DNA from 3 places in the Paenibacillus sp. FSL k6-2145 genome. Region 3 is predicted to be linked to each of the others. Evidence: riboswitches for the same ligand, from Rfam matches in the RefSeq annotation. Region 3 holds a riboswitch; each other region holds the start of a gene.
The links. Region 3 has a riboswitch for thiamine pyrophosphate ahead of NZ043_RS13760 (ECF transporter S component). Riboswitches for the same ligand answer to the same signal wherever they lie in the genome.

Region 1 (7,334 bases), 460 kb from region 3:
GGCGAAAACGCCTCCGAGTTGGATGCTCTTCAACGGCATGGTCCGATCTGTAATTGTTGGTCTCAGTATATACGAACGCCGGACCAAATTGCAACCTTCTGTATCGATCAGGAATTCATGGCACATCGTAACATGTCCTGTTATGATAGACTTTGTCTTCAAGATTGCGCTTTATTGTGATCCTCAATTTATGTATATAAGTAGAAGGAGTTCTTTATGAAAAAATTACTTTGGATCGGATGTCTGTCCTATTTCCTGATTGGACTTGCCCACGTTGTGCTCGGTTCCATTTTACCGGTTGCACTTGAACATTACGGCAAAGATTATAGCCAAGGCGGAACGCTGATCTTTGCTCAATTTGCCGGATTCCTCGGTGGTGTATTGTTATCTCCATGGCTGAACAGACGCTTTGGTAAACGGGGAGGCCTGTTAATCGCCACAGCGTTGCTCTGCATTGCAGAATTATCCTACATGCTGTTGCCACCGTGGGGCTGGATGTTCGTCATCGCACCCGCAGCCGGCTTCGGATTCGGAATGGTTGAGGCTGTCATTGGCACCATTATCATCGCTGCAATCAAAGACAATACGGCCGTTGCCATGAGTCGACTGGAAGTGTTATTCGGGATCGGAGCGATGGTCATGCCGCTCATTGCCAGCGGTCTGATTGCTGCCGGATACTGGCGCCTTTCTTTTCTCGTTGTTGCGATCTGCGCCGCGCTGACCTTTGTTTTCTGGGCAAAAGGATCATTCGGTGAACTCGATAAGTTTCTGGAGCGACGTAGTTCTAATAACGGTTCAGTACATGCCCACACTGCTGGGACATCGGGTGAGATGCATCCCGCATCTGCAAGTACATCCAGTCCAACCTATCGTGGCCGTAACAGAACTCTTCTGGGATTATTCGTCCTCTTCTTCTTCCTATATGTTGGCACAGAGATGAGTCTTGCGAACTTCATGCCAGCGATTCTGATTGAGAAAATGAACATGAAGGAAGCCGGAGCAGCGCTTAGTGTCACCTGTTTCTGGATTGCCATGTCCGTGGGACGACTCTTCGCCGGGTATATCGCAGAGAAATTCCAATACCGCGTCTATGTCCTGTACAGTTGTCTTGCATCTGTTCTTTTGTTAATGGTATTTCCATTTACAAACCAAATCTGGTCTGCATTTCTCATCATCTTGCTGCTTGGACTTGCGATGTCAGGTATTTTCTCCATTGCCCTTGTCTTCGCCAGTAAACTGCTGCCCGGAACAGAAGAATCCACACCCAGCATTTTGATTGCCTCAGGTGGAGTTGGCGGTGCCATTCTGCCTTTGACTACGGGATGGAGTCTTGATCATCTGGCAGTTAATCAGTCTGCATGGATGCTTGCGATCTTTGCAGTTGGCCTGCTTGTCATTAGCGTGATCACGTATCAATGGCAGAACAAACATGTGGTCGATCCAGCGACTTAACAGTTATGTGTCGTTGCAGTCCTGAGAATTAGAATTACCTATTATTGAGATTGAGATTGAGATTGAGATTGAGATTGAAATGTCTACTGTCATGACCTGACGGTGGACATTTTTTTGTAGCGTTACTCTGTTGTAACGAACCTAGCACACGCTATTCCCCTCCATTTCTGCATGTTTGAAATCTAACGAATCCTAGAGACGTTATTATAGATAATTATCTAAAATTCAAGGTCTCGTTGCAGTTTTTCTGCATAATAACACCCCTGAGATTCGTTAGATTTTTCATTCCCTAAAAACTGGCCTAATAAGGCGTTCTTGATTCGTTAGCGCTGTAATGGTGGCAAGTGTCCTATCTTTGCCTCTCTCTCACCTTTCATTAAAGGTGAGAATAATATCTATTCTTTTGCACAAGATTGCCCAGGAAATACTTATGGCCAACCGAATCACACACTTTTGTTAACGACAGGCATTACGGGCCCGTTATCCTTGATGAATTTACCGAATACATATCGTACGAGTGGTCCCAAAATGATCAATTGATATGGAAACGCCAGGCTGAAGTTACGAGCGATTGTATGAAGGTACGTACGGAGTAAGGAAGCCCCACTTAACTGATTCGCAAGATATGCCGAGATCATTCCATACATGGACATGATCAGAACCATGCCAATCACCATGAAAAATGACATGACGAGCACACCCAAAATCATGTTGGACTTGTCAAAGGGCAAGGAGAATGCAATCTTTCTCGCCACAGGGCCAACAATGAAAGACTCCACCAGAAACGCGATGACAAAACATAGTATGAATTGAAGCAGTATCTCAAGCGGGGACATCTTGCCGAGTAACCCACTGTGCCATAGATTGAAGAACATCATGACCAAGACCATTCCTGTACACATCATTAATCCGAAAATAATCTGTTCCTTTTTGCTGGTTGGCAATTCTCTCATCCTCTCTGTTTACCTTCGTAATTATAGAGATGACCAAACCCTCCACATAAGTGAACATTCTGTGAACAATTATGATTTTTCCAATTTAAAATTGGATTTGACAACCATGTAGTACAGCCCTATGATATCCCTTAAAATGGTAGAAACATTCACTACATATGGAGGAATTTAATTATGAGTTTTCAAAAGCGCATTGACCATGTCGGTATTGCCGTTCGTGATCTGGAGACCACGCTGCGTTTCTATACGGAGATTGTTGGTCTTGAATTGAAAGACCGGGTAACCCATACCAACGGCGTCATTCAGCTCGCCTTCCTTGGCTTCAATGGAAGTAATGAGACTGAGATTGAGTTAATTCAAGGTTACAGCGACAAGCTGCCTTCCGAAGGTACGGTACACCATTTTGCGATCCATGTAGATGACCTTGATTCTGAGTACAAACGCATCCAAGCCACCAAAGCCGTATTTATTGATGGAGAGATTATTACACTGCCTAACGGTTACCGCTATTTCTTCATCTATGGACCTGAAAAGGAATGGATTGAGTTCTTCCAGCGCTAAGAATTGGAGTTGATTTCATGAACATTTTAATTACCGGCGCAGCCGGGAAAATTGGCCGGGACTTGTCCCAACACTTGTCAGAAGCATATCACCTGCGACTAACGGATTTGAATATCGACAGACTGCATACGTATCAAGAAACCGACCATGAGATCATGACACTGGATGTGACAGACCCTGAAGCCTGTCAGCATGCTTGCGAAGGCATGGATGTGGTAGTACATCTGGCGGGAGACCCTTCCCCGAATGCCGGATTCTATGAATCGTTGTTGGACATCAATATCAAAGGTACATTTAATGTATTCCGTGCAGCTAAGGAGCAAGGTGTGCAAAGAGTCATTCTGGCGAGCAGTGCACAGACGATTGAGGGGTATCCCATTGATGCTCAAGTCTATCCGGACATGCCAACACGCCCACGGAATTTGTACGGGGTTAGCAAATGTTTCGGAGAATCGCTCGCTTCCTATTTTGCGTATACCGAAGGTTTACAAAGTGTAGCAATACGTATAGGTGCATATGATGATTTTCAACCGGACGGACCAGCGCTGGAAGCAAGGGATATGAGCGCGTATATTAGTCCGGCTGACTTGTGTGATTTGATGTTCAAAGCAATTACAGCTACCAATCTGGAGCCCTTCACCATACTGCATGGGATCTCGAATAATCGGTTTAAACGATTGAATCTGGAAACCACTCAGAAACAGGTAGGCTATGACCCAAAATCCGATGCTTTTGCACTCAGCCAGATTGCCTTATATGATTCGCCACGATAATTATTGAAAATAACACATCTAAACAGGCTGTTATACATATGTATAACGGCCTGTTTGATAAGTTCATACGTGTCCCCATCCAGTTCCTGACTGGACACGTTCCACCCGCTGGCCTATAATTACACCTAGTAATGCCCGTAACTTCATAGTTTCCCAGGGGAGTCGGAATTGGCCGGCTGAGAGTGTATCCCACCAAGATACTAACCCTTAGACCTGATCTGGATCATGCCAGCGTAGGAATCGGAGTATATCGAAATGGCACAGCCCTATGGCTGAACGCCACCTCTCTAACGCCTGCACGCGTCCCGGAATACGGGACGCTTTTTTAATGTTCTTTTATATAGCCAGAGAGCTAAAAAAAGTGACGTTATTCAGATCTCAACTGGTATAAATCTGTTGATTTATGCAAGATGATTGGATATGAAGCCAAGGAGTACCCCGTGCCACTCGGCCGGACATATCGAAGGAGAGAATTACAGATGAAATGGCGTAAAACGATGGGATTGATGCTCTTATGCGTGCTTATGGTGACTGTAGCCGCATGTGGCGGCAAAGAAGCTGCCCCGGCAGAACAGAACAGCAACACAAATGCGGAAAGCAGTAACAAAGGTGACACTGCCGCCCTGAAAGATATTAAAGTGGTGCTCGACTGGACACCGAATACGAATCATACCGGCCTATATGCGGCTGTAGATCAAGGTTTTTACAAGGCCGAAGGCTTGAACGTGGAGATTGTACAACCAGGTGCCGGTGGCGCAGATACGATGGTTGCCTCCAATGAAGTACCGTTTGGCGTAAGTTATCAGGAGAGTGTAACTCAAGCCCGCACACAGGGTGTTCCTCTCGTCTCCATCGCAGCAGTTATTCAGCATAATACATCCGGGTTCGCTGCTCCGGCGGATCGGAATATCAAATCACCGAAAGATTTTGAAGGTAAAACCTATGGCGGTTGGGGTTCCCCAGTCGAAGAAGCCGTGATGCAATCCATTATGGAGGGCGAAGGCGCCGATGTATCCAAAGTGAAAAACATTAATATGGGTGACGCTGACTTTTTCACCGCAGTGAAACGGGACATTGATTTCGCGTGGATTTTCTACGCCTGGACAGGTATTGAAGCCGAACTGCGCGGAGAACCGATCGACATGTTATATGTGAAGGATTATTCAGATGCATTGGATTACTACACACCTGTCCTTGTAACAAACGAGCAGACGATCCAAAACGACCCTGAGTTGGTGAAAGCATTCCTGAAAGCCACTTCAGAAGGGTATCAATATGCGATTGATCATCCCGAAGACGCAGCGAACATTCTGATCAAGGCCGTACCGGATCTAGATAAAGACTTGGTACTGGCAAGCCAGAAATGGCTTAGTCCAAAGTACACGGATGACGCCCGGCGCTGGGGTGAGCAAAAGCAGGAAGTGTGGCAGAACTACACCGACTGGATGTTTAGCAAAAAACTGCTGGATGAACAGATCGATGTAAGCAAGGCATATACAAACGAGTTTTTACCCCAATAAAATTTGCTTAAGTTTAACTTTTTTACACAAGAACGAAGAGTGCAGAACCCATCTGAAGAAGCGAAGCGCTCACCTAAAAGCTTTCTGAAAGAAAGCTCCTTCGGAAGCATATGCTATCCCCGGATTTCCTCCATTGAAATTCATTAAAGAAATCCGGGGATAACAGTGATCGTAAGAGGGTACTGCAATCGGAGTGATAAGTGTAAACCTGGTTCAATTCATGCAATTTATCACGAAAGGAAAAGTGATCTCTCATGGCAAGCACATTACTTAGCATTCAGGTTATTCCCAAAACGCCAAATGGCGAGAATTCTTACCCTTATGTAGATCGCGCAATTGAAGTTATTCAGCAATCCGGCCTGAAATATCAGGTGAACGCGCTCGACACCACGATGGAGGGGGAACTGGAGGAACTGCTGGAGGTTGTCCGTAAAATGCACGAGGTACTCGTGGAGGCTGGTAGCCCAAGCATCATCTCCCAGATCAAAATCGCCCATAGCCCTACCGGCTTCAGCATGGACACCCTGACGGAGAAGTATCGCTAATGCCTGCCTATTTCAAAAGTGTATGGCCGCCCATTGTGGCGGTTATTCTCTTTATAGCGATATGGCAGGGAGCCGTCTCCCTCTTCCATATTGAGAAATGGATGCTGCCTGCACCGTCCGACATCGCCCGCGAAGCGGCAACCCAGGCCGAACGGCTTGGCATGCACGCTTCCGCAACCATTCAGTTAACACTGATTGGATTCGCGGCTGGCACAGCGGTCGGATTACTGATAGCGATGGTGCTGCATTTGGTCCCTTTTCTCAAGTCGGCCCTGTACCCTTTACTTATTCTTAGTCAAAATATCCCGACCATCGCGCTCGCGCCACTCCTGTTAATCTGGTTCGGATTCGGGCTGTTGCCCAAGCTGATTACGATCATCCTCGTCTGCTTCTTCCCTGTTGCAGTGGCGGCGATGGATGGCTTGACCCGTACTGACGCGGCGATGATGAACTATATGCGCATGGCTGGTGCGAAACGTCATCAGATTTTCTGGAAGCTGGAGCTTCCCCATGCGCTGCCATCCGTGTTCTCCGGTGTCAAAATCGCCGCTACCTATAGCGTGATGGGTGCCATCATTGCCGAATGGATTGGTGCAGACAAGGGTATTGGTTATTATATGATGCTGCAAAAGTCGGCTTATCGCACCGATCGTTTATTCGTGGCAATCATGATTATTGTCGCTCTCAGCTTACTGCTCTTCCTGCTCATTGCACTATTGGAGAAGCTGCTCGTGCGCTGGCGGCCACAGAAGCGGTAGTAAAGATGTAATCTGTATATTAGGAAGTGATGACCATATGAATCGGCAACAGGACAAACAAGTCCAGCCTGGACGAGGAGCAAGTGTAATGGAGCCAAAGTACGATGAAAAACTCCACCCAGCTACGCCTGATCGACCTGCCACTCCTGCTCCGGTTCCACCTGCACTGGACGTTGTTGATGTTCATGCATCATTCCGTGAACGGCGGAGCAGGTTACCGGTTCTGAACGGCCTGTCACTGACCGTGAAGCAAGGCGAGTTTGTTGCTATCGTTGGACCTTCTGGCTGTGGCAAAAGCACCCTGTTCCATATCATCGGTGGTCTGCTGAAGCCACAGGAAGGCCAAGTGCTTATGAACGGTCAGAATGTAACGGGACAGCGTGGCAAGATTAGTTATATGCCGCAACAACCCGCTCTTTTCCCTTGGCGTACCATTGAAGACAATGTACTGCTTGCTGGTGAAGTAGCTTCAAGTGCCCCCCCTCGGGCCGAAGCACTTGCGGAAGCTCGTAAGTGGTTAAGCAGCGTGGGTCTTGCCGGGTTTGAGCAGGCCTATCCTCATATGCTGTCGGGCGGAATGCAGCAGCGTGCTGCTTTTCTGCGCGCCCTGCTCAGTCCGCAGGAGCTGATGCTACTGGACGAACCCTTCAGCGCACTGGATGCACTGACACGTAGCGACATGCAGCGCTGGCTGCTCGATATCTGGGAACAGAACCGCCGCTCGGTGCTGTTCATCACCCATAATATCGAAGAAGCATTACTGCTAGCGGAT
Region 2 (7,334 bases), 230 kb from region 3:
CGCTACCGTTGGATTGGATAATACCCATGCGATGTAACCATGCAGTGCAATAAAACAAAACAGTAGAAAAAATACAACGGAGAGCAGCAACGCTACGATAATATGTTTGAACCGAATCAGCCTCGGTGATAGGGAAGAGGGCAGATCGGACACTTTTGTTTGCAGCGGGGCTTCGCTCTGGGATGTTGGATACATGAATGCCCCTCCTTTGAAGTTCAGTTGAAGATAACAACGACATGAAAAGAGAATTGCGTCGATTTCAGAGCCTGCTTCAGAGCGATATCTTAATGTAATATATCTTTATCGTATGTTCCAGTATAGTCAAAGTCAATTGATTGAGGGCATTTGTTACGCAATTGTTATATAGTTCTTAAGATATATGGGTAACATTACCTTAGTGTGTAAATTACAGGGGATTAAGTCTTATAAAAAGGAAAAATTTACAGGTTGGCCTATTTCGATTTTGGCTCTTTTTGGTTTACAGATGAGACCGTTTCTCATATAATTTATGTAACCAAGTTTCATGTGATGAAACATGAGGAGGGCATTATGCCATGGAAGATCGCAAGTTAACCGTCCGGGCTGTGGAACGGGCGCTGGATATATTATTATGTTTTACCACACGCAGTGATCTAGGACTCACCGAAATTGCCAGCCAGATCGGCCTGCACAAAAGTACAGTGCACCGTTTGATGGCTACGCTGGAGGATCGAGGGTTCGTGATCCGTGATGCAGCAACAGAGAAGTACCGACTTGGCATCCGAATCTGGGAGCTGTCAGCTCATATGTCCCGCAGTGACGATCCTGCTATTCTGCTGTTGCCTGCGATGGAGCGACTGAGAGATCGATTGGGGGAGACCGTGAGTCTGTACCTGCGTGATGGGAGTGAACGGATACGGATTCAGGCTGTGCAAAGTGATCAGGCGATTCGCCGAGTCGCCCCCGTTGGTGTTAGACTCCCGCTGTCTGTGGGCGCTTCCAGCAAAGTTTTGATGGCGTTTGCCACGGACGAGGATCGTGAAGAACTGATGAACGGCCCGGAATGGCCGGTGTTTATTGATCCCGCGGTGTATTTGGCGCAAATGGGAGATATCCGGGATAACGGATATGCGACGAGTTATGAGGAACGTGAGCCGGGAGCTGCCGCGGTATCTGTACCGATTATGGATCGCAGAGGCAATATTGCAGCTGCGCTCTCGGTCTCAGGGCCTGTCAGTCGACTCTCGCAGGAGACATTGCATGAATACGCACCTGTATTGAAGGATGCTGCTACGCAGATGGGGCTCATGTTATCCTGATGTTTATGTAAGTTTTTTTCTCCAATGGAGTTTGATCATTTGGAATATAAAGGTTGTTTTTATGTTCCGGTTGCGCTACTCTGTAATGGACGGCCCTACGGGGCCAGCTTCATTGAATATGAACGGCGGCTTATGTAAGCCGCAACTTACTAACGTTACTGGGGGAGTCCGAATTGTCCGGACTGAGACGGAATCGCATGAGATTCCGGACCCTTTGCACCTGATCTGGATCATACCAGCGTAGGGAAGTAATCGGCGATATGACCTCAACCACCTCATGATGTGACCCTTGTAGTCTCCGTTAAGGAGCTGATTGAAGGTGCATTATTGGTGATGGACATAAAAGTCGGTTCCTTCGGGGACCGGCTTTTTTATATACAGTGAACGGGCGATATAGCGCGTACTCCATTGACTTCTTTTTTCAATAACCTGCGAAAGTGGGCTTGTATGATGAGAGAGAAGTCACCATAGATTCATGATCTGTGGCAGCCTCCGTCTGTTGTTAACTGTACATGAAAAGTGTCTCCCCTGGTCTGGCGTAGGATCGCTCTTTCTTCTCTGCATTGCGCATGATTTGGGACAGGTACGTAAGTAAGCTAATGACGATACCAACCAAACAAGCGACGAACACTGAGGAGGAGACAAGCGAACATGAGTACAGGAAATCAAACGGGACAACAAGCGATGGAGCAGGAACATAACGGTCAGCAGGTGGAAAAAGAAACAGGAGCGGCCGGACGGATTCAGCCCTTTCCGGGCAGCCGCAAAGTCTACATTCAGGGCTCACGGCCGGACATTGCTGTACCTGAGCGTGAGATAGCCCTTCATGACACGAATACTCCCCAAGGGGTGGAGCATAACGAACCGCTACGTGTCTACGATACGAGCGGGCCGATGACCGATCCCGGATTTCATGCCGATATCCGTGCAGGTCTACCAGCCCTGCGTACCCGCTGGATCACAGAGCGTGGCGATGTTGAAGCTTATCAGGGTCGTACGGTTAAACCGGAGGATAACGGACTAAAGCCCGGAGGGAAGAGAGCTGGAGCCGAAGAGTACCCTGGATTGCGTGGCAAACCGCTGCGAGCACAGACAGGACGCTGTGTGACTCAGATGCATTATGCGAGGCAGGGAGTCATTACGGCAGAGATGGAGTTTGCCGCCATTCGTGAGGGCGTAGAACCGGAATTTGTAAGGCAGGAGCTGGCGAGTGGACGTGCGATTCTGCCATCCAACATCAATCACCCGGAGAGTGAACCGATGTTAATCGGTCGTCATTTTCACGTGAAGATCAATGCCAACATAGGTAACTCTGCCGTATCTTCCTCCATCGAGGAAGAGGTGGAGAAGATGACCTGGGCGGTACGTTGGGGATCGGATACGGTGATGGATCTGTCCACAGGCAAAAACATTCATACCACCCGGGAATGGATCATCCGTAATTCACCTGTGCCGATTGGTACGGTGCCGCTGTATCAAGCGCTGGAGAAGGTGAATGGCGAAGCGGAAGCTCTGACCTGGGAGTTGTACCGTGATACGCTCATTGAGCAGGCAGAGCAGGGAGTGGACTACTTTACGATCCACGCAGGTGTACTGCTGCGTTATATCCCCATGACCGCCAAGCGGATGACAGGCATTGTGTCTCGCGGTGGGTCCATTATGGCAGCATGGTGCCTTGCGCATCATCAGGAGAATTTTTTGTACACCCATTTTGAAGAAATCTGCGAGATTATGAAAAGGTATGATGTGGCGTTTTCGTTGGGAGATGGACTTCGTCCAGGCAGTATCTACGATGCCAATGACGAAGCTCAGATGGCGGAACTGGCTACGCTCGGGGAACTGACGCAGATCGCATGGAAGCATGATGTGCAGGTGATGATCGAAGGGCCGGGTCACGTGCCGATGCATAAGATCAAAGAGAATGTGGACTTGCAGATGGAGATATGTAAAGAGGCACCGTTCTATACGCTGGGGCCGCTGACGACCGACATTGCTCCGGGATACGACCACATCACATCCGCCATTGGTGCGGCCATGATTGGCTGGTTCGGCACGTCCATGCTCTGTTATGTTACACCAAAAGAACATTTGGGCCTGCCCAACAAGGATGATGTGCGGGAAGGGGTCATCGCCTACAAGATTGCAGCCCACGCCGCCGATCTGGCAAAAGGCCATCCACGTGCTCAACGCCGGGATGATGCATTGTCCAAGGCGCGCTTCGAATTCCGCTGGCGTGACCAGTTTAACCTGTCACTGGACCCTGAACGTGCGCTGTCCTACCATGATGAGACGCTGCCAGCAGAAGGGGCCAAAGAAGCTCATTTCTGCTCCATGTGCGGACCGAAGTTCTGTAGCATGCGCATCACGCAGGACATTCGTGCCTTTGCCGCGGATAAAGGATTGTCCGAGAATGAGGCTGTAGCAGCGGGCATGCAGGAAAAGGCCGAGGAATATCGGACACGTTCCTAAGCGCCGGTACAGCGCAAGCTGGGCAGTCTGACATCGTTTGTAGGTGAGAATACTGCTATTATGTCGTCTGCTTCATCTTACTGATCAGCTTCCTGATACTTTTTATCAGCATTATGGTTGATTGTCTAGCAGATGTTTAATAAAATGAATGTAAGTAAACACCAATAAGAGTAGCCAGGCCAATGGCTACTCCTGCACAGCATTTGCGGTGGGTATTCCTCCGAGTGCAGCAAGTTCAGATGAAGTGACCCGTCAGGCCGTCAACCTGTGGCGGGTCACTTCTTTTTACGATCGATGTATGTCAGGAGCGCAATAATTAACATCGCGAACACGATTACGTCGTTAAAAGAGAAGTTCATAGGATCACCTCCCACTGGAGGCAAGCCTATTTCCCACCACAAATTGGCTGTACAAAGTGATTATACCATTTGAAATGCTCTTGTTCGAGAGCATTTTTATTTTGCAAAAGGAAGCAATATAGTAGTTTTCACATGATTTTAGCGATTGTAATATTTCACTCCAAACCCGCTACTACTATCGAGCCACACCCAAATTATTCTCCAAATACGCCGCAAGCAATGCCAGCGGGCTATGGATCGGAATACTTCGATCTACTGTAACCTGTGCAGCAGCGGGAGCCATAGATAGTTGGGCTGCCACTACCGTTTTACCCGGATACTGCTCAGCAATCTGCTGTAATCCTTCACGTACCGCTTCGAGATACCCTTGCTGATCTCCACGCATAATCAACTCAAATGTCCCCGGGATGCACACCGCTTCCGTCTGAGATGTCTTGGCAACGTGTAGTTGCCCATTCTCATCCTCTTGCTGTAATGCCTGATTCACCCGTGCCATCGTTCCTTCAATGGTTGCCGGGTTGGTGAATGCTATTATGTAATCTCCCGGTATTCGCCGCATCTCCTGCAATAACGGATCATCTATGCCGATCACAGGCACAGGGACCTGTGTGGCTTCCTGCTCCAGTACTGTCGCAAACAGGGTACACGTGACCAGAATGGCATCGGCATGACACTCAGCGATCCATTGGAGCGTCTGGGCTACCTTCTCGCGAATGACGACATCGGAAAAGTCAGCGTCATGTTTAAGACGATCCAGACCTGGATCGACGTAATGGACCAATTCAACTTCATAAGGAGCAAGCGTCTCTTCAATTAAGGCGATGTTGGAATAATGAGCGTGAAAACAACCAATGGTGATCATGTGCTAAGTCCCCTTTTACAGTTCGTATATGTCATGGATCTCTTAGATATTTAAATCATTATAGGAAACATGCCTAAGAACTGTACAGTCATTTATGGCTCAACGCCAATAACCGCCCTTCCGCCAAGTAGCGGAAAGACGGTTCATAATCGGACAGGCAATCGTCCGGCTTTCATTTTATCTAAGAGAAGGAGAAGCATTTTTCTTCGCCATTTTTTGCTGTAAAATTTCATGAAAGGATAGACCTTGAGTGTTCTCATTCTCCTTTTTAGGAGCAGTGGTCGCCGTGTTGCGCGGATATTGGTGATGGTACGGGATCATTTGCTGAATAGGCATGCGGATCATCTTGGTTCCTCCTTTGATGCGTTTTTTTGTGAATTATGTATTTCGACTGGTTACCATGCCAGGTTCGCATATAGGTACATGTGACTTGTTAGACGAAATAGAAGATTTTAAGACGTAATTCCAATTGGATTGTAGTGATTTTACCCGGTTTTAAGGAGATGTAAACGTTTTTAGGGAAATTCAGGAGTAAAGGACCTGATATGAAAGGTTTGATATGGGAGGATCGAATCGGTTGTTATGTGAATAGTCCCAATTTTAAGGAAGTCAATGGTACCCGCATATGAGGCATATTGTCTGGTTAAATGATGCAAAGCATGCTAACTAACTTGGTACCATGGTCGGGTTGTTTAGGTGGTAATGTAGTTCCGGATATAACAAAAAAAACTGCCGAGTGTACTCGGCAGCTTGCGTGATATGAAGAAGGATGCGAGGAAACTTTGATCCGGTCTGAGGTGGTATCGTGTTGGTTTTATCTACTTTGGTGAACAGCGATGTATATATCCACTTGTACACTTTCGGGATTCAGGCTGCGTTCATCATACAACTCAAAATCCCCGGTGAACGTACGATCACTTTGCTTCTCCCATGCCCACACGGCTCCCCAAGCTTCGCCAACAACCTCTGCCATCGGTCCTTTTCTGGAAGTGAATACGGCGTAAGTTGCAGGAGGGAGTAAAATGTCGTCCAATCCTTCAGGCAATGATTCGTTCGGACTGACCTCATGCCCTACCAGTATGGTGTATTCACCGGTTATGCCATCGGTGTAATCCGTGTAAGAGCCATAGCGGACGGCTTCAGGTGCAGGAAGGTGCTCTGAGGAAAAATAATTGTTCCAGAGTCCCTGAATACAGCCTTTGCCACTGATCTCAATGGCATTGGTTGTGCGGGCGGATACGCCGGCAAGACGTTTGCCGGGGAGCGTGACATAACGAACGGGCTGGGCAGAGAACGAATGATCTGTTGTTACCTGACCAAGATTAGCGGAAGCAGTAGGGTTTTCAGCGAGAGATTCTGTATGTTGATCCGTTGTATTTGTGCGCCAACGTTTCAAAAAAGGAAGCTGGTTACGCAGCATCGAACGAGCGGATTCCTCATCCATGCCTTCGTCCTTCAGAATGGCAGTGCACATCTCCGTCATGCCTTCAAGTGACATACCGGGCTGCTCAAACTTGCCCTCTTTGTAACAATAGATACAGTACTCACGGGTTGTGCTTCCATCTGCTTCCGTTCCGAATTGGGCAGGGGTTGTGAGCGGCATGCCGCAGCTTTGACATACAGTGACGTTCATGATCAGTTCCTCCTCATATATGTACAGATTGAATATATCTGAAGTATACGAGGAGGAACTGGACAGCTGTCTGTCAGGTTTGAGGCGGAGGTATATAATTTTGTACAATTTGCTCCGCGATACGGCAGATTTCATCCCGAATATGCTGAGGTTCCAATACTTCAACGTCCGCGCCGAAGCCCAGAATGAATCCATATAACCAGCCATCCTCGGGAAAAGCAACCTGGCTGATGTAATACCCAGTCCCATCAGGGATGACGTTCTCGATCCCGAACCATTCTTCCGCAATATGACGGACGCGAGGATGGAATTTCAAGGTTAACCTAGCTTGATTGTCCGGGCGGGTCCATTCCTGCTGCCAGGGTCTGTCCTGGGGGTTAATGACTTTACGCTCGAAGTGCTCATTAGCAAGCGTGACATCCTGCATGCGCACAAGCTTGAACATGCGAAATTGATTCCGCTCGTGGCAAAAAGCATACAGGTACCAGGAATGTTTCTTAAGTACGATGGTATGAGGATCGGCAGTGCGGTGAGTCTGGATACCTTCCGCACTGCAGTAGGTAAAGGTTACGGGTCGTAATTGATCCATACCCTGTTCGATAAGTTCAAGCTTGATTTTCAGCGCTTCGGGATGCGTCCAGGTTGAATAATCCACGATGAATCGATTGGTATTGGCCTGAAAATCGTCATTTTTGGATTCAGGTACGATACTG
Region 3 (7,334 bases):
CGGTGGTTCCATGCTGTCTCGATGGCGAGGGTGTAATTAACCTGGGTAACGTGCACGAGAAGTCATTCTCGGAGATTATTGAGGGTGAGCGAGCGAACAATCTGGTATATGGCTTCTCCAGGCGGGAAGCTGTGGAAGAGTTGTGTCGAAAGTGCGGTTATCGTCAGAGATTCGGAGCCTGATATCTTATATCAGCAAGCCAGAAGACATTCAAGATCACACATTTGGAGACAAATGTAGTGGTCTTTCTTTGTTACCGGGGATTAAAGTGAGGGGTACATTACGTTACAAATGAGCATACCGTAGGTTGATATCAGCATATTGCTTGAGGGACCTGATATGCAAAAAATGCCGATATGAGAGGGATTGTGCGGTGTCATGATATATCTGATCTAATGATCATTCTAGTTACCTTCCTTATTTGGTAGGATTAGGTTGTGGGTCGGACAGAGGTGCACCTCTGACGAACTTCCAGAACAAGCTTAGGCTTGTACACTACCAAAAACGAGAGAATAAGGGAGGAATAAAATTATGAAAAAAATGTTGACGTTGTTGCTGTCCGCTGGTTTGGTTGCTTCTATATTTGGTGCCGTTCCGGCTGCGGCTGCACCTACCGTTGTAAATTCAACCATTGTGGTTCCAAAGGGCACGACCTATGACGGCCAAGGTAAAACATTTGTAGCCAATCCTTCCACACTGGGCGACGGATCTCAAGCTGAGGGTCAGAAACCAGTCTTCCGTCTGGAGGCAGGGGCCACGCTCAAAAACGTAAACATTGGATCACCAGCTGCTGATGGTGTTCACTGTTATGGCAACTGTAATATATCGAATGTAGTCTGGCAGGACGTGGGCGAGGATGCACTGACATTGAAGTCTGCCGGAACGGTTAACATAACCGGTGGGGCAGCGTATAAGGCTTATGATAAAGTGTTCCAGATGAATGCAGCTGGAACAATTAACATCAAAAATTTCCGTGCAGATGATATTGGCAAACTGGTTCGCCAAAATGGTGGGACTTCCTTCGCAGTTAACATGACGCTGGATAACTCTAACATTTCCAATGTGAAAGATTCGATTATGCGTACAGACAGCAGTACATCACAAGGCAAAATTACGAATACCCGTTATTCCAAAGTACCAACGTTGTTCAAGGGGTTTGCTTCAGGGAAAACGAGCCAGTCTGGGAACACGCAATATTAGACAGGAGATTGAATCGCTGGAGTTGGTAAAAGTTTAAGCTTTGCTTGTAATAAAATATAACGCCAAAAAGAGCGTCCCAAGGTCATTGCCACAATGACTTAGAGGGCGCTCTCTGTAATGCAGATGTCATAGTATAGTTTTGCTGAGTGATGTTTTATAGAGGATGCTCAAATTATTTCTCTCCCGGAACTCCAACGATGACTTTGCCTTTCTCGGGGACAACAGAACCGGTATCAATAGAGCCCAATTTGTTCATGATTTCGTAAAAGGTTTCTTCAAGCATGCGAGAGTACTTGAATGATACGAGTGTTTGACCTGCTACGGAAGGACGAGTCCCTGCTTCAGCAACGGCTTTGGTTTTAATAAAGAACAGGTCACCGATGGTTCCGGCACTTTTGCTGATGTTGGCCTGCCACTGTAGCAAGGCACTTCCATTTTTAAGGATATAATAACTAATTAGATCGTTATCCTCAACAACGAAGAAACGATCTTTTTTGTCTTGTTCAAAAATGTATTCAATGGATGAATCCACTGGACCCAAAGGGTTGCGAATGTCCAGACGTGCTTGTCCCAGTTCAGAAAAGCGGGGCAGATGCAGTGCGGCTTCACGCGCCACAGTCAGATCGGAACTGTTATATTCTTTTACAATCGTAGCATCGGTAGTGTAAATGTAGGCTTCCTTGGCCTTCTGGTTCCACTGCACATTGGCACCAAAAGCTTCACCGATGGCACGGAGCGGAAGCATCGCTTTACCATTCACCAGAATCGGCGCTGAGGATAATGTCGCATTCTGACCGTTTTTCTTCATTGTTTTGCTGTTAGGTGTAAGGACATACTTATCGCTGCCTGTCTTAATGCTGATCTCTTTTGTTTTGTTATTGTAACCAAACGTATAGTTGCCGAGGAATTGAAGCTCCGTCAATGCCACGTACGTAATACCCTGCCGTATGACAACATCATATTGAGCTTGAACATTGTTAATATAAGCTGTCGGTTTAGGCTTGGTTGCTGCGGCTTCCGCCACAGTGGATGAGAGTAAGGCAGGTGCCGTGCCTGCGGTGAGTATCGAAGCGGCAAGGACCATTTTCCATGTTTTAAGCTGCCAAACAGAGTTGTAATCTTTCATCACTATCAATCTCCCTTCTAATGTTTAAGACGGACTGCATAACCTAAATGTTTCATATTATGGAAAGTGAACCATCCGATGTCCTTTTCCCTGTTACCCCAAATAAAGCTTTTTCTAGGGATTGCCACAAATACCCATCTGATGTACATTAGAAGCAATGAAAAAAGTGAACCGGGAGCTCAATGAAGTTGGGCTGAGAGAGTGGCCTTGTGCCGCTGACCGTACATCTGATCTGGGTAATGCCAGCGTAGAGAACATGGATTTGCGATATGTAAGGGTGAATTATGGGAATGAACGTGGATGAACAACAGATCTCTTTGAACTGTGGTGGTGTATCTGCCAGCGCGAAGAGGGAATTGTTGATATTCCGTATTTTCGACATCCATCTGATACATTATTGTGAGGATTGTATACTGCGCGTAAGGCCTTCCCGGAACCGGGAAGGCTTTTTCGTTTATTTTTAGAGGTTGTTCAAAAAGTCTGCTTTTGATTACGAAGGATGCCTGACGGCATCATCAGCATCGAAGATGGAATTCAGCCGAAATGTCCGTTGCTCGCGTAGTTTTCCCTACGCTCCGCTACTCCATTTCTAGCTTCATCCCATCTTCTTGGTACTGAAAACCAGTCTTTTTGAACACACACTTTTACAACCCTCACAGGGAACAGAGGAAGGACGTAGAGAACATGGCAACAACAGCAGGCAACAAGCGATTGAAACTAACGGATATTCTGGTAACCATCGTGATCGCAGTGGTATTTGGGGTGATTTACAAGATATGGGGACCTACATATGACTTGATGAAACCATTTGGCGTTCATGCGGAGCAGATGATCTACGGCATGTGGTTTATGGCGGGCACGTCTGCTTTTGTTATCATTCGTAAACCAGGCGTGGCTATTCTTGCCGAAGTTGCGGCTTCAACGGTAAGTGCCTTTCTGGGCAGTGAATGGGGCATGTCCACACTTGTATACGGTCTGTTGCAAGGATTGGGAGCCGAGATATTCTTCGCAGCATTTTTGTATCGAAAAACCAATCTGTTTGTCACCTGTCTTGCAGCCATAGGAGCCGCAGCGGCTTCGCTTTTGCTGGATTATCAATACGGGTATATTGATTCACTCTCGGCCTGGAATTATACGTTATTTATCGGATTCCGCTTCATTGGAAGCATCTTGATTGCCGGAGTGTTCGCTTATTATCTCGCAAAAGCATTGGAACTGACCGGTGTAACACGCTCCCTCAGACCGGTATCCAAACAGGATTATGAGGCGTTGGATTAGATGAGCGGAGAGGGAAATTCGCAAGCGGTAAGTGTGACAAATCTAAGATGCAAGTTCCCGGGAGAGAAAGCCTTGGTATTTCAAGGCTTGTCTCTTTCTGTGCGTCAAGGAGAGAAAGTGCTGTTGCTTGGCCCGAGTGGCTCCGGTAAATCGACGTTATTGCAAATTCTGAGCGGTCTGATACCACGTTCGGTTGAGATTCCGATGAAATGTGATGATATCCAAGTTCCCGCTAAAGCAGGAGTGGTCTTTCAAGATCCGGATACCCAGTTCTGTATGTCCTTTACGGATGAAGAGATCGCATTTGTTCTGGAAAACCGAAATATTCCACGTGAAAAGATGCCGGCTCTGATTGAATATTATCTGAAACAAGTGGGGTTATCCTTTGAACAGAATCGTGTATTGATCCAGTCCATGTCTCAGGGGATGAAGCAGCGTCTTGCGATTGCTTCGATGCTTGCCATGGACCCGGAGGTATTGTTTTTGGATGAACCCACTGCACTGCTGGATGATGAGGGCACTTCCCAAGTGTGGGATACCGTTAAACGGATCGCCAGTGACAAAACAATCATCATTGTTGAACACAAAATAAACAAGATTGTGGATATGGTCGACCGCATCATTGTGTTGTCACCTGAAGGAAAGATTGTGGCGGATGGGCCAGCGCAGCAGGTATTCACGGATGAACGAGGCAAGCTGAAGGCTTATGGAATCTGGTATCCAGGCATATGGGAGGAGCAAGAGCTGGCAGCTAAGGAAGAAGAGGGAAGTGCTTTTGGAGAACTTCAAGTGTGTGTGGATCACGGCATCTCAAACTTGGAAGCACAGCAATCGTCTGGCTTATCCGTTACACCGGGTATATCCCCCATATCTCACGTCTCATCCTTATCACCTGTATCACCCACCTATCAGCCTGCACTGGACTTGAAGCAGTTCACCGGATGGCGTGGGAAAACACCCTTCATTCAGGTCGAGCAGGCCAAAGTATGGCATGGAGACTGGATTGGTATTGTCGGAGCTAATGGAGCTGGAAAGAGTTCATTGTTGTTATCTCTGATGAATATCCTGAAAACAACAGGTCATTATGAGGTTGAAGGCCAGCCTTCTGGCAAAACGGAGCAGCTTGCAGATCAAATCGCGTTTGTATTTCAGAACCCGGAGTTTCAATTTGTGACTAACACCGTCGCGGAAGAAGTGGAATTCTCATTGCTGGGGGGCAGGCTTACAACGGAAGAAAGACTTGTCAGGACTGATCATATGTTGAATCAATTTGGATTAATCGACCTGTCCGAGCGTCATCCCTACCAATTATCGATGGGGCAGAAACGACGCTTGAGCGTTGCCTCTGCACTGGTGAGAGAGCAGCGAATACTGCTGTTGGATGAACCTACTTTTGGACAGGATGCCCGCAATACTTTTGCCATGTTAGCACAACTGGAGCAATTGCGGAGAGAGGGAACAGCTATTGTTATGGTTACCCATGATCGTGAAATTGTAAAAAGATATTGCACCCGAATCTGGACGGTAGATGAGGGGAGGTTAACTGATGCAATTGTCGTTTCCTCACCGTGAAACCTGGCTTCATAACGTCAATCCGGGATTAAAGATGATCATTCTGACGATGATGTTTGTTATCGTTATCCTTATCCACAATCTGAATGTAATGGCCAATGTTGCTGTGGCGATGATGTTATTACTGTGCTGGACAGGTCATCCGTGGTATAAATTGATACTGTACGCATCACCATTCATTCTGGTGTTTATCTCCACGTCTACAGGTATGATGATGTTTGGTAAGGGCGAGACCACATGGTATAAATGGGGACTGATTCACATAACCGAAGAGAGCTTTTATCGCGGTCTACACTTGGGTTTTCGCTCGCTGAGCATGGCAGCGGCTGGGTTATTCTTTGGTCTCACGACCAAGCCGGTACGGCTGTTTTATTCCCTGATGCAGCAATGGAAGCTTCCTGCAAAATATGCCTATAGCTTTCTGGCCGCGATGCGCATGATCCCGATTTTGCTGGATGAATTCCAGACGCTCCGTTACGCTATTCGTATACGTGGAACACGGCAACGTGGCTCTCGCTGGAACGTGTATGGTACACTCAAGCGTTACGCTATTCCGCTGCTGGCACAGAGCATTCGCCGTGCACAGCGAATGGCGGTAGCGATGGAAGCGAAAGGGTTCATAGATGGCGCGAGCCGCACGTATTACATTCAGATTGGCTATTCGCGAGCTGATCTGTGGTTTGTATTTTATTATATCCTCACCTTAACAGCGGCTTATTACATCGGGATTACCTTTCCTTATCATGCTACGATGGTGGATGTAAGGTAATACGGGGAGATAGAGAGAAATATATTGAGGTAACCGGTAACTTTTTCCTGTTTACAGCGTCTATATGGAAATAACTTCTAATGGATGGGGATGAACGAGAGTGAAGACGGGTCCTGACTGGCAGAGAACGGGGTACAAATGGATTACCATGACTGGATTATCAGCTATGCTGTTGACGGGATGGATGCTGCTGGATTCCAAAATGGTCGCCTTTGGAGGACAAGCTTTGGCTACAACGCCACAAGCCTTGGGTGCAAGTTCCCAAGCCTCATCAACACAGTTGGCCTACAAACAAGGAGATACCGTTACACTCATGAATGACATACCTTTGTTCAAAAACAGAAGGGACGGCAGTGTGGCTGCTGACCAGCTGGGGATTGAATACTATACAACAAAAAACGAAAAGTATACGTTGGCCTCGGTTCGAGGCGAGTGGGTACAGCTTAAGTCAACCGAGCATGGAGACTTTTGGCTGCCAAGTTGGTATGCACTGAAGGAGAGCAGAAGCATGACGGAAACGGCTCCCCAAAGCTTCACGCTCCAATCAGGCAGTAAGCTGTATCTGGCTCCAGATAGTTCTACAACCTGGTCTTATGAGAAAGCGCTAACGGATAAGGCTGTTATTGTTGCAAAGTGGAAAGGATGGTACGGGGTCTCCATTGCCCCACGAGTCTGGAATAAAGAATCCTCTACGTATCGGCCAGGACTCTTCTGGATCAAGGCACAGGCTATAGAACAGCGGATGAATATGGCTGATGGCTGGTTTAATCAGGAGGTATCGCTGCCAACTTTGGTTATACGCCATCTGACAGATATTAAGCTGAACAAGGCAACCACCTCCAAACAAGTGTCTGGGTGGTTAGGCGAGCCGGATTGGAAAGAGAGTTCTAGCAATCTAAATTTCACGGGTTATTCAATGAGTATTGGACAGACCTGGAGATATGAGCGGGAAGATGCGCAATTTCTGGTCACATTCAACAAGAATGGCAGACTGGTCAGAACACGCTGGAATTTAGCACAGGATAATCGAAATGCTGTCGTTTCCGATTGGAACATCAGTCGGGCGGATGAATATGGGTTCACAACAAAAATCTATGGCACAACACTGCCGATGACAATCCCTTGGAAACCGGTATGGACCAACCAGGGGGATATTAACTACACTTTTTTACAAGCAGCCACGGATGATGTACTCCTGATGAAAGGCGATGACGGTGGATTTAGCGGAGGTTACTACGAAGGTTCCATATATGCTCTTGACCGACATTCGGGCCAGAAATTATGGGGGATTAATGGGGGCTTTGGAAGACAGCAGGCAGAGGTGGATGCAGAGCGTAAATACGTTACAATCTACACCGATTATGACCCTGATAAGAAAAAATACGTGGA

Region 1: it holds a riboswitch for thiamine pyrophosphate, as region 3 does, so the genes downstream of both, NZ043_RS11775 (ABC transporter substrate-binding protein) here and NZ043_RS13760 (ECF transporter S component) in region 3, are expected to answer to the same signal.
Region 2: it holds a riboswitch for thiamine pyrophosphate, as region 3 does, so the genes downstream of both, thiC (phosphomethylpyrimidine synthase ThiC) here and NZ043_RS13760 (ECF transporter S component) in region 3, are expected to answer to the same signal.

The regions. Positions count from the first base shown of each region.
Region 1 covers NZ_CP150267.1:2,630,964-2,638,297, reverse strand. Annotated here, with positions in the region: gene NZ043_RS11795 (MFS transporter) at 217-1,452, shown strand; gene NZ043_RS11790 (hypothetical protein) at 1,896-2,396, opposite strand; gene NZ043_RS11785 (VOC family protein) at 2,580-2,966, shown strand; gene NZ043_RS11780 (NAD(P)-dependent oxidoreductase) at 2,984-3,739, shown strand; TPP riboswitch at 3,885-3,997, shown strand; gene NZ043_RS11775 (ABC transporter substrate-binding protein) at 4,219-5,259, shown strand; gene NZ043_RS11770 (thiamine-binding protein) at 5,514-5,804, shown strand; gene NZ043_RS11765 (ABC transporter permease) at 5,804-6,562, shown strand; gene NZ043_RS11760 (ABC transporter ATP-binding protein) at 6,600-7,334, shown strand, end outside.
Region 2 covers NZ_CP150267.1:2,861,533-2,868,866, forward strand. Annotated here, with positions in the region: gene NZ043_RS12780 (alpha/beta fold hydrolase) at 1-195, opposite strand, end outside; gene NZ043_RS12785 (IclR family transcriptional regulator) at 555-1,298, shown strand; TPP riboswitch at 1,449-1,562, shown strand; gene thiC (phosphomethylpyrimidine synthase ThiC) at 1,983-3,767, shown strand; gene NZ043_RS12795 (hypothetical protein) at 4,302-4,988, opposite strand; gene NZ043_RS12800 (hypothetical protein) at 5,166-5,333, opposite strand; gene NZ043_RS12805 (zinc ribbon domain-containing protein) at 5,803-6,621, opposite strand; gene NZ043_RS12810 (YafY family protein) at 6,695-7,334, opposite strand, start outside.
Region 3 covers NZ_CP150267.1:3,093,357-3,100,690, forward strand. Annotated here, with positions in the region: gene NZ043_RS13745 (radical SAM/SPASM domain-containing protein) at 1-182, shown strand, start outside; gene NZ043_RS13750 (pectate lyase) at 532-1,200, shown strand; gene NZ043_RS13755 (copper amine oxidase N-terminal domain-containing protein) at 1,373-2,326, opposite strand; TPP riboswitch at 2,488-2,596, shown strand; gene NZ043_RS13760 (ECF transporter S component) at 3,011-3,604, shown strand; gene NZ043_RS13765 (ABC transporter ATP-binding protein) at 3,605-5,176, shown strand; gene NZ043_RS13770 (energy-coupling factor transporter transmembrane component T) at 5,151-5,945, shown strand; gene NZ043_RS13775 (PQQ-binding-like beta-propeller repeat protein) at 6,046-7,334, shown strand, end outside.